DNA from 2 places in the Arthrobacter sp. UCD-GKA genome. Region 1 is predicted to be linked to the other one. Evidence: riboswitches for the same ligand, from Rfam matches in the RefSeq annotation. Region 1 holds a riboswitch; the other holds the start of a gene.

Region 1 (5,552 bases):
CGTTTCCCCTGCTCGCCGCGATCGGGGCGCGGACCAGCCGCATCGAAATCGGCACCGGGGTGATCGACATGCGCTACGAGAACCCGCTTTACATGGCGGAGGATGCCGGCGCCGCCGACCTGATCTCGGGCGGACGGCTGCAGCTGGGCATCAGCCGCGGTTCGCCCGAGCAGGTCATCGACGGGTGGCGCCACTTCGGTTTCTCCCCCGCGGCGGGCGAGTCCGACGCGGACATGGGCCGGCGGCACACCGAACGCCTGCTCGAGGTGCTCACGGGCGAGGGCTTCGCGGAACCGAGCCCGAACCCGATGTTCCCCAACCCGCCGGGACTCTTGCGCGTGGAACCGCATTCGGAGGGCCTGCGCGAACGCATCTGGTGGGGTTCGGGCTCCAATGCGACGGCCGTATGGGCCGCGAAGCTGGGCATGAACCTGCAAAGCTCCACGCTCAAGGACGACGAATCCGGCAAGCCCTTCCACGTCCAGCAGGCCGAGCAGATCGAGCTCTACCGCCAAGCGTGGAAGGAAGCCGGCCACCAGCGCGAGCCGCGGGTCTCGGTCAGCCGCAGCATCTTCGCGCTGACGGAAGAGCGGGACTGGCAGTACTTCGGCCGCGACCGCCACAGTTCCGACCAGATCGGCAACATCGATGCGAAGACGCGCGCGGTCTTCGGCAAGTCCTACGCCGGGGAACCCGACGAGCTGGCCAAGAAACTGGCCCAGGACGAGGCGATTGCCGCAGCGGACACCCTGCTGCTCACGGTCCCGAACCAGCTCGGCGTCGAGTACAACGCCCACGTGATCGAAGCGATCCTCACCCAGGTGGCGCCCCAGCTCGGCTGGCGCTGATCCCGCCGCCGGCGCGCGGGACCGAGGCGGAACTGCCCCGCGCCGGCGCGTCCCCGCCCTAGCCAACAGGGTATTTGCTGTTGCACAATCAGGCATGCACACTCCTGTCGACGAGAACCAGGGCCGGGACACGCTGCGCTACCTGCGCCTGATGCTCCTGGTCATTCCGCTGCTGCTCCTGGTGGCCATCGCCCTGTACGCCTGGTGGACCGGGAGCATCGGGGACTCCATCAGCTCCTACTACATCGGCCCGGCCAGGAACCTGTTCGTGGCGATGATGGTGACCACCGGCGTGCTGCTGGTGGTCTACAAGGGACCGCCGCTGGAGGACCAGGCGCTGAACCTCGCCGGCTTCTACGCGATGTTCGTCGCCTTCGTCCCCGCCGGGCTGGGCCAGACCCTTGGCACCCTGGACCCCGCCGCGGCACGGGAGCTCATCCGCTCGATCCAGGTCTCCGTGGTTGCGGTGCTGGTCGTGGCGGTGGCATTCGGGTGGCTGGAGTGGAAGACCCGCAGCTGGTCGTCGCGCTCATTGCTGCAACGCACGGAAACACGGTGGCTGGCCGTGGCAGGCACGCTGCTGCTGGCGGGGTTCCTGGTGCTGTTGCTGTGGCGGACGCTCGAAGGCAAGGACTTCGTCGGCGTCCACCTTGCCGCAGCCCTGCTTCTGCTCGCCAGCATGGGCATCGCGATCGCCAGCCACCTGGGCAGCAGCAGGCTTGGTGACACCGACACCAGCGGCGGGCGGGCTGGCCACTATGCGGGGCTGCTGGTCCTGATGGCGCTGGGCGTGGTGGCATGGGCCGTGTTGGCCGCGCTCGGGGTCAGGCAGGCGGTCTTCTTCGTCGAGTGGTACGAAATCGCACTCTTCCTGTACTTCTGGTACCTCGAGACCCGAAGGACCTGGAACCCCGTCCCCGCCCCGGAAACCGGGACGGGCCGGCACGCGGCCGCATGACGCCGGGGCCGCCCCCCACGGGAAACGGCCCCGGCGCGGACCGGAATGCTACCGCTACTTCGCGGCGGGCTCCTTCACATCCGCCTCCAGCACCGCGCCACCGGCATTGAACGATGCCGCAAGCATGCGTTCCTGGGCGACCTTGGCCTGGTGCAACGCCCGCAATTCGGCGTGCTTGGGCTTGGAGCGCAGGATCGCGTAGCCGATGCCCAGTGCCACGAACCAGATCGGGGTGAAGAGCAGCGCGGCCAGGGTGTCAGCCTGCGTGGTCAGTGCCCAGAGGATGAAGCCGAAGAAGGCCAGCACCACGTAGGGCATGAACGTTCCGCCGGGCATCTTGAACTTGCTGGCCACGTGCAGCTGCGGGCGGCGCTTGCGGTAGACCAGGTAGCTGATGAGGATGATCGACCAGACGAACATGAAGCACAGCGCTGAGATCGTGGTGACCAGGGTGAACGCCTCCGCCACGCCACCCTCGGCGTAAAGCAGCGCCACGCCGGCGAGCAGGAACATGCAGGAGAACAGCAGCGCGTTGCGCGGGACCTTGGTGCGGGAGAGCTTCGCGAAGCCCCTGGGGGCGTCGCCCTCCTCGGCCAGGCCGTGGATCATGCGGGAGGTCGAGTAGATGCCGGAGTTCGCACTGGAGGTCGCGGAGGTGAGCACCACGAAGTTCACGATGCCTGCGGCGCCGGCCAGGCCGGCCAGGGCGAACATGCCCACGAACGGGGACTCCGCGGCACTGAACAGCTTCCACGGCTGGACGGCCATGAGGATGACCAGGGCACCGACGTAGAAGAAGAGGATGCGGATCGGAATGGAGTTGATCGCCTTGGGCAGGGTCTTCTCCGGGTCCTTGGTCTCGGCCGCGGTCGTACCGACAAGCTCGATGCCGACGAACGCGAACACGGCGATCTGGAAGCCAGCAACGAAGCCCATGAAGCCGGTCGGGAACATCCCGCCGTCGTTCCAGAGGTTCGCGAAGGAGGCAGTGGCCCCGTTGTTCTCGAAGCCGGTAATGACCATGACCAGGCCGACGACGATCAGCGCGCCGATGGCGACGATCTTGACCAGGGCGAACCAGAACTCGGTCTCGCCGAAGTTCTTCACGCTGGGCAGGTTGAGGGCCACGAGCAGAAGGATGCAGGCCACGGCGGGGATCCATAGCGGCAGGTCCTTCCACCAGAACGCGACGTAGTGGGAGATGGCCACCACGTCCGCGATGCCGGTGACCACCCAGCAGAACCAGTAGGTCCACCCCGTGAAGAAGGCGGCCCACGGGCCCAGAATGTCCCCGGCGAAGTCGGAGAAGTTCTTGTAGTTGGTGTTGCTCAACAGCAATTCGCCCATCGCGCGCATCACGAAGAAGAGCATGAAGCCGATGATCATGTACACGAAGATGACCGAGGGCCCGGCCACCGCAATGGTCTTGCCGGATCCCATGAACAAGCCGGTGCCGATGGCACCGCCGAGCGCGATCAGTTGGATGTGGCGGTTGGAGAGCCCACGTTCGAGGTGGGGCGCGGAACTGTTCTTGCTCATGCTGTTGCCTTCCAGATTGGTGCCGGTGCTTCGGTGGCGTGCCATGGACGATTCCCTAACGGTTCTCGCCGACGGGCGCGATGCCCTGGAACAAGGACTTCGCGTTGTTCTCCGAGGCAACCATTCCCAGGCCGGTGCGCTTGCAGGAGTGCCCTGCGGTGCGGTGCTCGGCATTCCCGGGGGACCGCAGCGCGGATTCACGGTGCAGGCCGGCGGGCGCACCAAAGGGCGACCGGGCAGTGGCGTGGGTGGTTGGCGTCATTGGAGGAACTCCCGAATCGCGCGCGGACGGGTCCGCGCTGTTCTTGGATCCTCCCCAATCTGTTGACGTACCTGAGAGTTTCCATCCCGTCCGCAAGGGGATCGGGACTTGCTCCTTCGGTGAGCACGGACCAGACCGTGCTTCTTTCCAGATTCGCCTCTTCGTGGCGGTACGGGGGCCTGAGAGTTTCCTGGGGAGGAATTGCTCCTACGGCGCCCGTCCAAGGCGCGGACGGATCTCTCCCGCCACGTGTCAACGGCGATATTTTGTGATTGCAGTCATAACTTACTGCGCAGTGGCCTGTGGTGCAACTCACAAGCCTTTTGTGTCATCGCCCGCGAAACATGTCGCGGCGCCCCCGAAAAAGAGCCCACCCCGCGGCTGCGGCCGTCACATGAGCCAAAAAGCCAAGTCAGCGATGGGTGCAACAGCCACGGTCCGTTGGCCGGTCGTTTAGCTGCTGGAGTTCAGGACCTGCAACGCCGCATGCAGGCCGCTGCGGCACCCCCGCCGGGTCTGGTTCCGCCCGCGCAATGGTTCGGCTTCCCCCAGCGCATCCCAGAAGCCCTCCGTGGGCATGGATGACGGACGAAGAATGAACCAGCAGTCGGCCAGCGGATCCGCCGGACCCGGGATGCCGGCATCGGCCAGCGTGGTCGCGATCTCCCGGGAGTCCCCGACGCGTTCGGCGCCTGCCCCGTCCCCGGCCTCGCGCGGCAACCGGTACACCGCACCCGGCACGCCCAACTCGAGGATTCCGGCAACGGCCAGGAACCCGAAATCGCTGCGCGGCACCTCGACCGCTCCCGGCGGTGGAGCGGCCACGGGAACCGATTTCCAGTCAACGCCGTTCATGTTTCCTCCTCGATCGCCGGACCGGCACTCGCACCGCCCCGCGCGGCCAGCCCAACCGACTCGAGACGAACACGATAGGCCAAGGACGCAGGCCGGCATTGATGCCGGAGCGGACGGCCGCGCCGGGTCACAGCGGCTGGCGCCGCACCAGGCGCGTGCCGGTCTTGACCAGCATCAGGACCAGCAACAGGATCCCGACGTAGCCGTTGACGACATAGACGATGTTGACCATCTGGGAGAACGGCAGGACCAGGCCGATCACTGTGCCAACCACTGCCAGCGCGATGGTCAGGTACTTGAAGCGCGGCGTCTTGTCGGCGAAGAAGCGCGAGGAGACTGTCCACAGCAACGGCACCGCGGTCGTGTAGATGCCCGCGAGGATCATCACGGAAATCCCGGCGGCAAGGACCGGGCTCACGTCCTTGGCCAGCACGAGCATCGGGATCTCGGTCCCGCCGACTCGCACAATGTTCGCCAGCAGGCCCAGGCCAACAATGATGCAGGCCACCGAAAACGCGATCGACCCTGCCAGGGCCCCGGAGGACGCCTCCTTGCGGTTGCGTGCAGTCTTGCCAAGCGCGGTCAGGAAGGCCGCGAGCCAGAGCATACAGAAACCCACGTAGGACAGGCCGGCCATGAACCAGTTCGTGGAAGCCTGGGTCAAATCAAGACCCGAAAGCAGGGCGTTGCCCTCCGCGATCCCGCCCGGGTTGCGGAAGATTCCCAACAGTCCGAGGGCAATGGCGACCACAACGATCACCGGACCGATCTTCCCGATGACATCGACCAGGGACTTCAGGCCAAACCACACGCTGATGCCCACGACCACCGCCAGTCCGATGCCGCCAACGTATCGCGACATCCCGTAGTGCTCCTCGAAGACGGCGCCGGCGCCGGCGACCATCACGGTGAAGCTCAGGAAAACGAACAGGATCGAGAAGTAGTCGAAGAAGGTCCCCAGATGCTTGCCGCAGTAGTAGTGGAAGATCCGCGACGGCCGGTCGAATTTCTTCGCCTGCCCGACCACGAAGAATTCGACGGCCACATAGGTCATCAGCACCAGGACCAGCAGACCGGTGCCGAAGACGCC
Region 2 (5,552 bases), on a different contig from region 1:
AACTCGGCACGGAATTGCTCGGCAAGCTTCTCGGCCTCGGTCGGGTCGTTGTACAGCGGCGGGAAGTGGGAGATGTCCTCGATCAGCGGTGCGGGGGCGCCGGAGGCCTGCGCCTCGGCGGCGATGATGCGCCGGATCGAGCCCAGCACGATCTCCCTGACTTCGGGATCGAAGGTGCGCACGTTGAGGGTGAACACCGCACGGTCCGGGATGACGTTTTCCTTCAGGCCCGCGTGGAAGGACCCGATGGTCACCACCGCGGCGGACTGCGGGGCCACCTGGCGCGAAACGATGGTCTGCAGGCGCAACACCATGGCCGCTCCCAGCACGATCGGGTCGATGGAGCGCTCGGGCATCGATCCGTGGGAGCCCTGGCCGTAGACGGTGACCTTGAAGGAATCCGCGGTGGTCATGGCCGCACCGCCCATGATCTCCACGGTGCCGGCGAGCCCGTTCATCACGTGCTGGCCGAACATGATTTCCGGTTTGGGGGCCTTGTCCCACAATCCGTCCTCAACCATGGCCTTGGCGCCGGCGGCCGTTTCCTCGCCCGGCTGCAGCACGAACACGATGGTGCCGGCCCAGGCGTCCTTGGCGGCGGCGTACAGTTCGGCGGTCTTCAGCGCGGTGGCCATGTGGGTGTCGTGGCCGCAGGCGTGCATGGTCGGGACCTCGGTGCCGTCATCCAGGAAGCCGGTGGCGGTGCTGGCGTAGTCCAGCCCGGTGTCTTCGAGCACCGGCAACCCGTCCGTGTCGGCGCGCAGGCCGATGACCGGTCCCTCGCCGTTGCGCAGGATGCCCACGACCCCGGTGCCGCCGCAGCGGAACACCTCGAGCCCGAGGTCTTCCAGGCGCTTGGCCAGGTAGTCGGCGGTCCGGTGTTCCTGCATGGACAGCTCGGGGTTGGCGTGGAGGTACTTGTAGGTCTCGTGCATTTCCGCGGTCGAGTCCTCGGTCAGTGCCAGGGCCGGCGGGATGGTGTTCGTCATCGGGCGTTGTTTCCTTGCTCTTGGGTGGGGCGGCGGCACCCGGGAGTGCCGCCGCCGGTAACTGTGGTGTGGATGCGCTCGGTCTCGGGCCGGTCCGGGCAGCCGAGTGCGTCGGTCAGTAGACCGGCCCCTCGGGGGTTGCATGCACCGGTACGTCCTCCGGTGTCCCCAGGGTCTTGCGGTCGCGCAGCACCCAGGCGAGAACAGCCGTGGCAATCACGGCGACAGCGGTGGAGAACAGGCCGAAGGGCTTGAAGAAGAAGGCCACGGAGACCACGATGATCGAGACGACCAAGGCAATCAGCGCCGAGCGCGGTGCCTTCTGGCTCACGATCGCCTGCACGACCACGGCGCCCATGACGGTGGGCAGGATGTAGAACTGGATGGTCTGGACGATGTCAGTGGGAATCACGCTGACCAGCCAGGTGCCCAGCAGTCCGACGAAGATGAACAGCGAGGCCAGGTGGACGGTGGCGGCACCGCAGATCGCGGCGACCGAGGCCAGCTCGCCCTTGCGGGTGCCGGGCTTTACGCCGATGGTGGCCTGGGCGATCATGGCCGCCGGCAGCAACTTGTTGGAGATGTTGCCGATCATGAACGCCTGGTACATGGACGAGGCGCCCAGGATCGGGAAGTAGGTCAGCGGCTCGACGATCCAGATGACCCCGAAGACCGCGGCCAGCGCACCGAAGGCGGCGATGATGCCGGAGACCTGGATGTCCAGTCCGGCAAAAAAGACCAGGTAGGCAGGGGCGGCCAGCGAGAAGAACAGGCCAATGATCATGGTGATCCGGCCCCAGCGGGAAGTGGTCTTGTCGAAGGCGCCGAGCGCCTGGTGGATTTCTGTTGCCTGAGGCATGATGTGCTCCTGGGAATCTTGGCTGCGATTAGAGGCGGGTGGCCGCGTAGGTGATGGCCAGGGAGAGGATGATGGCAATGCCCAGGGCCCATTCCTTGATCCAGGGCCGGTTGACCTTCTTGGCGATGACCATCAGACCGGTCATGATCGCGGCCGAGGAGACGAAGGCGACCACGTGTATCCATGACTTGGGCAGTTCGCCGATTCCCAGCACCATGAAGGCGGCAACCATGGCGGCACCCGGGACCACGAGCATGATGGCCGGGTTGACCTTGCGCAGCGCGGAGTCGCCCTTCTTGAGCAGCGGGGTCAGGATGAGCGTGGCAATCATCCACATGGCCCCGCCCAGGCTCATGGCGGCCAGGGCCAGGCCAAAGACGGCCTGCGTGTAGGTCGGCCCGCCGAGTTCGGCTCCGGCGGTGTTGGCTGCGATTGCCGCGGCGGCGGTCTCGTAGGACACCGAGCCGATCAAGCCGATGCGCACCAGCACCGCGGGGGTGCCGAAGACCGTCAGCAGGGCGACGGCAACCATGACCACTGCCAGTGAGGGGCCAAGCGCGGAGATGGCGCCGGCGCGGAAGCTGGTCTTCAATTCGGCATGGCTCATCCCGACATGGGGTGCAGCGATCCGTGCGGCCTTCATATAGATGACGGACTGGACGACGATGACCAGGAAGACGCCGACAGCACAAGCCCAGAGGACTGGCGAATTGGCTATGGCGAGGATGTCCGTGGAATTGCTGTCCGCAGCGGCGGGCAATATGGCAGGTACGTGCATGGGGGAGTTCTACCGTTCATCGAAGGGGTCAGTGCGGTGCATGCGGGCCCTGGGTGATGCCGGTGCCACCGTGCCCGCTCTGTCCTGAACCTGAAAGTGAAACCGGTGCCCCATGGCACCGGCGTGCTTCGTCGGTGAGCCACCGGTCCCGGCGGCTGCTCTCCAGAGTTTCCTCACGCGGCTGTTCCTGGTACCTGAGAGATTGCGGGTGCTTGCCCCTTCGGTGCCCGAGTGGTGTCCGGGACTCTCCAGCCGCGCGTGACCGGAAGACTATTCAGTTGTGTGCGGATGCTTTTCCGCGTGCGACCAAGAATACTTGACGCGGGTCACAGTGGCTCTTTTGTTTCTCCCGACCAAGCAGTCGTGAATCAATATTTTTGCGTCTGGTCATCGATGGCCTAAGGAGCCAACCTCGTCCGCCTGCAATCGAGTAAGGAGGGCGGTGCTCCGGAAGATACCTCGCGCATCGAATGGATTTCGGGCGGACAAGCATTCCATCGAGATGAACCGGTGGTTAGCCTTGAAAAAATGCATGGCGGCCTCGCCTGTCCACTTGTTATCGATCACCGGATGCGCACACCGGGGCCGGATGCCCATCGAAGCGCCACACCCCGATTCCCGGCGGTTTTAAATATGTCTGCCAACAAAGACACCGCCAGGAAGTACATCTACGGATTAAACAATTCGGATCACGCCTAAATCCTCTCGTGCCTGACCGGCGACACTGAGTGGAGGGCCTTCGGCCACTTTCGGCTCAACGGCAAGGAAGTCTACGACCCGCGATCTCAAGCCCCGATTTCAGTGGACCGCCAGTGCTGCTCATAGTGCGCTTTGTCGAAGGGGACGACGTGGTGATGACCGAGTTCTCCGGCGAGGTCTTACGCATGGCCATAGGCGAGGTCTTTGTGATGCGCGAGGCCTTGATCACCGAGCGCCGCACCTTCGTCATCGAACTGACCGAGAACGACCACAAATAGGCGCCGGAGGAACCTACTCTCAGCCTTGCTAGGCACGATATTTCCCAAGCCTCGTATCGCAGATGCCCTCCTGGGTGAGCAGTCAAGTGTTGCTATCAGCAACGTACCCCTTCAGCAGTGTTGAAGCTATCTGGGCTGCCGCTAAATTCGTTTCAACGAGAGGGCGATGAATGCTGGTGTTCAGATGATGATCAATTTCTCAGCAGGATCTATCCGCCTCAATGGACTTAGAAACACAACTGCCGCCTCGCTCATTTGTGTTGCATGTCTCACTGAGTAAGACGCATAATAATTCGCATGGTTGTTTCTCTCCCTCAGGTACCGGTCTCGATGGTCGATCGCATTGGTGTCATCCTCGAGACGTTTAATGTTGATGACCCGGTGTTGACGGGCTCGGAAATTGCGCGTCGTACGGGCCTGCCCAAGGCGACTGTCGCGCGGATACTCGTGGACCTTGATCGGCATGATTTCGTTGCCCACACCGAGTCCGGATACCAGATTGGCATGAAGTGTTTTGAATTGGGGGAACGGGCACAACAGCCCAAGAACCTGCGCCGACTGGCTTTGGCCACCATGTCTGATCTTCGGCAAGCAACTGGTCTGACAGTGCAACTTGGCGTGCTTGATGGCTTGGATGTCGTATATATCGAGATCCTCCGCGGAAAGCACCGAGAGCTTCGTATTCCCTCACGAATCGGCGGGAGGGTGCCCAGTTATGCCACTGCTGGAGGCAAGGCGTTATTGGCCCACTCGGCCGCGGAAGTCCAAGAACTGGTCCTCAGTAGCGCCCTCACAAAAATCGGGCCTCGGACCATCGTCGATCCAAAAGAATTGGCCGCCCAATTGGAACGTACGCGCCGAGATGGCATTGCCTACGAGGTTGAAGAGTCCCATGGAGGTTTATCATGTGCGGCGAGCCCAATCCTTCGAAGCGATGGAACGGCGCTCGCAGTAATCTCAATCACCGCACCGGTAGGTAGCGTTGATATGCGCATAGTGGGGCCGGCTGTTCATGCCGCGACGCTCGGCTTGAACCGTCAGGTGCGGGCTACGCCATACTGGGCAAGCCTCTAGCATTACCTGTCCCACTGAGTGGGACGATTTTTTGACTTCAACGACACGTGATCACAGGCTATTTCCTAGTCGCCGTGACAAACGTCACGAGCGACAAAATCGTTACGAGGAGTCGTTTGTGAAAGCCGCAGTCATGACAGAGCCCAATGTGCCCCTGAGGGTGACCGAGTTGGTCATTAGCGCGCCGGGCCCTGGGGAAGTCCGGGTCCGGATAGAGGCAGCAGGCGTATGCCACAGCGACCTTCACTATATGAAGAACGATCTGGCCTGTAAGACGCCGATTGTCATGGGGCATGAAGGTGCTGGGATTGTCGAAGAACTTGGAGACGGGGTCCGAAGCGTGGCGGTTGGTGACAAGGTAATCATGACGTGGCGACCTCGATGCGGCTCCTGCGAATACTGCTCTTCTGGTCGTCCGGCGCTTTGCACTCTGGGCAAGATCCACGCCGTCACTAATGGCTTGCTGCGCGGCGGTTCTCGCTTGGATCATGATGGCACGGCTGTCCATCACCTCATGGGTGTTTCCTGCTTTGCGCAAGAGTGCGTTGTTTCCGAAGAATCCCTCATCAAGGTTCCTAAGGAAGTTCCTTCAGCCATTGCGGCAATCGTAGGATGCGCCGTCGTAACTGGCATGGGTACGGTACTCAACGGTATGCCGCATGCTGCCGGTGAATCCGTGCTTATTGTTGGTGCCGGCGGAGTCGGACTTTCGGCAGTCATTGGGGCAGCCGCAGTCGGCGCCTACCCCATCATCGTTGCCGATATCGACGACCAGAAACTTGATAAAGCGCGGGAGCTAGGTGCCACCCACACGATCAACAGCAAACTCGTGGACTTAGTTACTCAAGTTCTCGAGATCACTGAAACGGGAGTTC

The links. Region 1 has a riboswitch for glycine ahead of BLJ79_RS10710 (hypothetical protein). Riboswitches for the same ligand answer to the same signal wherever they lie in the genome.
Region 2: linked by a shared signal. The riboswitch ahead of BLJ79_RS08840 (DUF5058 family protein) and the one ahead of BLJ79_RS10710 (hypothetical protein) in region 1 are both predicted to bind glycine.

What each region holds. Positions count from the first base shown of each region.
Region 1 is NZ_MOLR01000005.1:244,690-250,241, reverse strand. Features, by position in the region: gene BLJ79_RS10725 (LLM class flavin-dependent oxidoreductase) at 1-848, shown strand, start outside; gene BLJ79_RS10720 (hypothetical protein) at 943-1,806, shown strand; gene cycA (D-serine/D-alanine/glycine transporter) at 1,861-3,345, opposite strand; gene BLJ79_RS10710 (hypothetical protein) at 3,401-3,607, opposite strand; glycine riboswitch at 3,765-3,862, opposite strand; gene BLJ79_RS10705 (hypothetical protein) at 4,061-4,462, opposite strand; gene BLJ79_RS10700 (YkvI family membrane protein) at 4,590-5,552, opposite strand, start outside.
Region 2 is NZ_MOLR01000004.1:556,025-561,576, reverse strand. Features, by position in the region: gene BLJ79_RS08850 (amidohydrolase) at 1-989, opposite strand, end outside; gene BLJ79_RS08845 (hypothetical protein) at 1,105-1,848, opposite strand; gene BLJ79_RS08840 (DUF5058 family protein) at 1,877-2,626, opposite strand; glycine riboswitch at 2,798-2,888, opposite strand; gene BLJ79_RS23540 (hypothetical protein) at 3,439-3,603, shown strand; gene BLJ79_RS22365 (IclR family transcriptional regulator) at 3,934-4,677, shown strand; gene BLJ79_RS08830 (zinc-binding dehydrogenase) at 4,811-5,552, shown strand, end outside.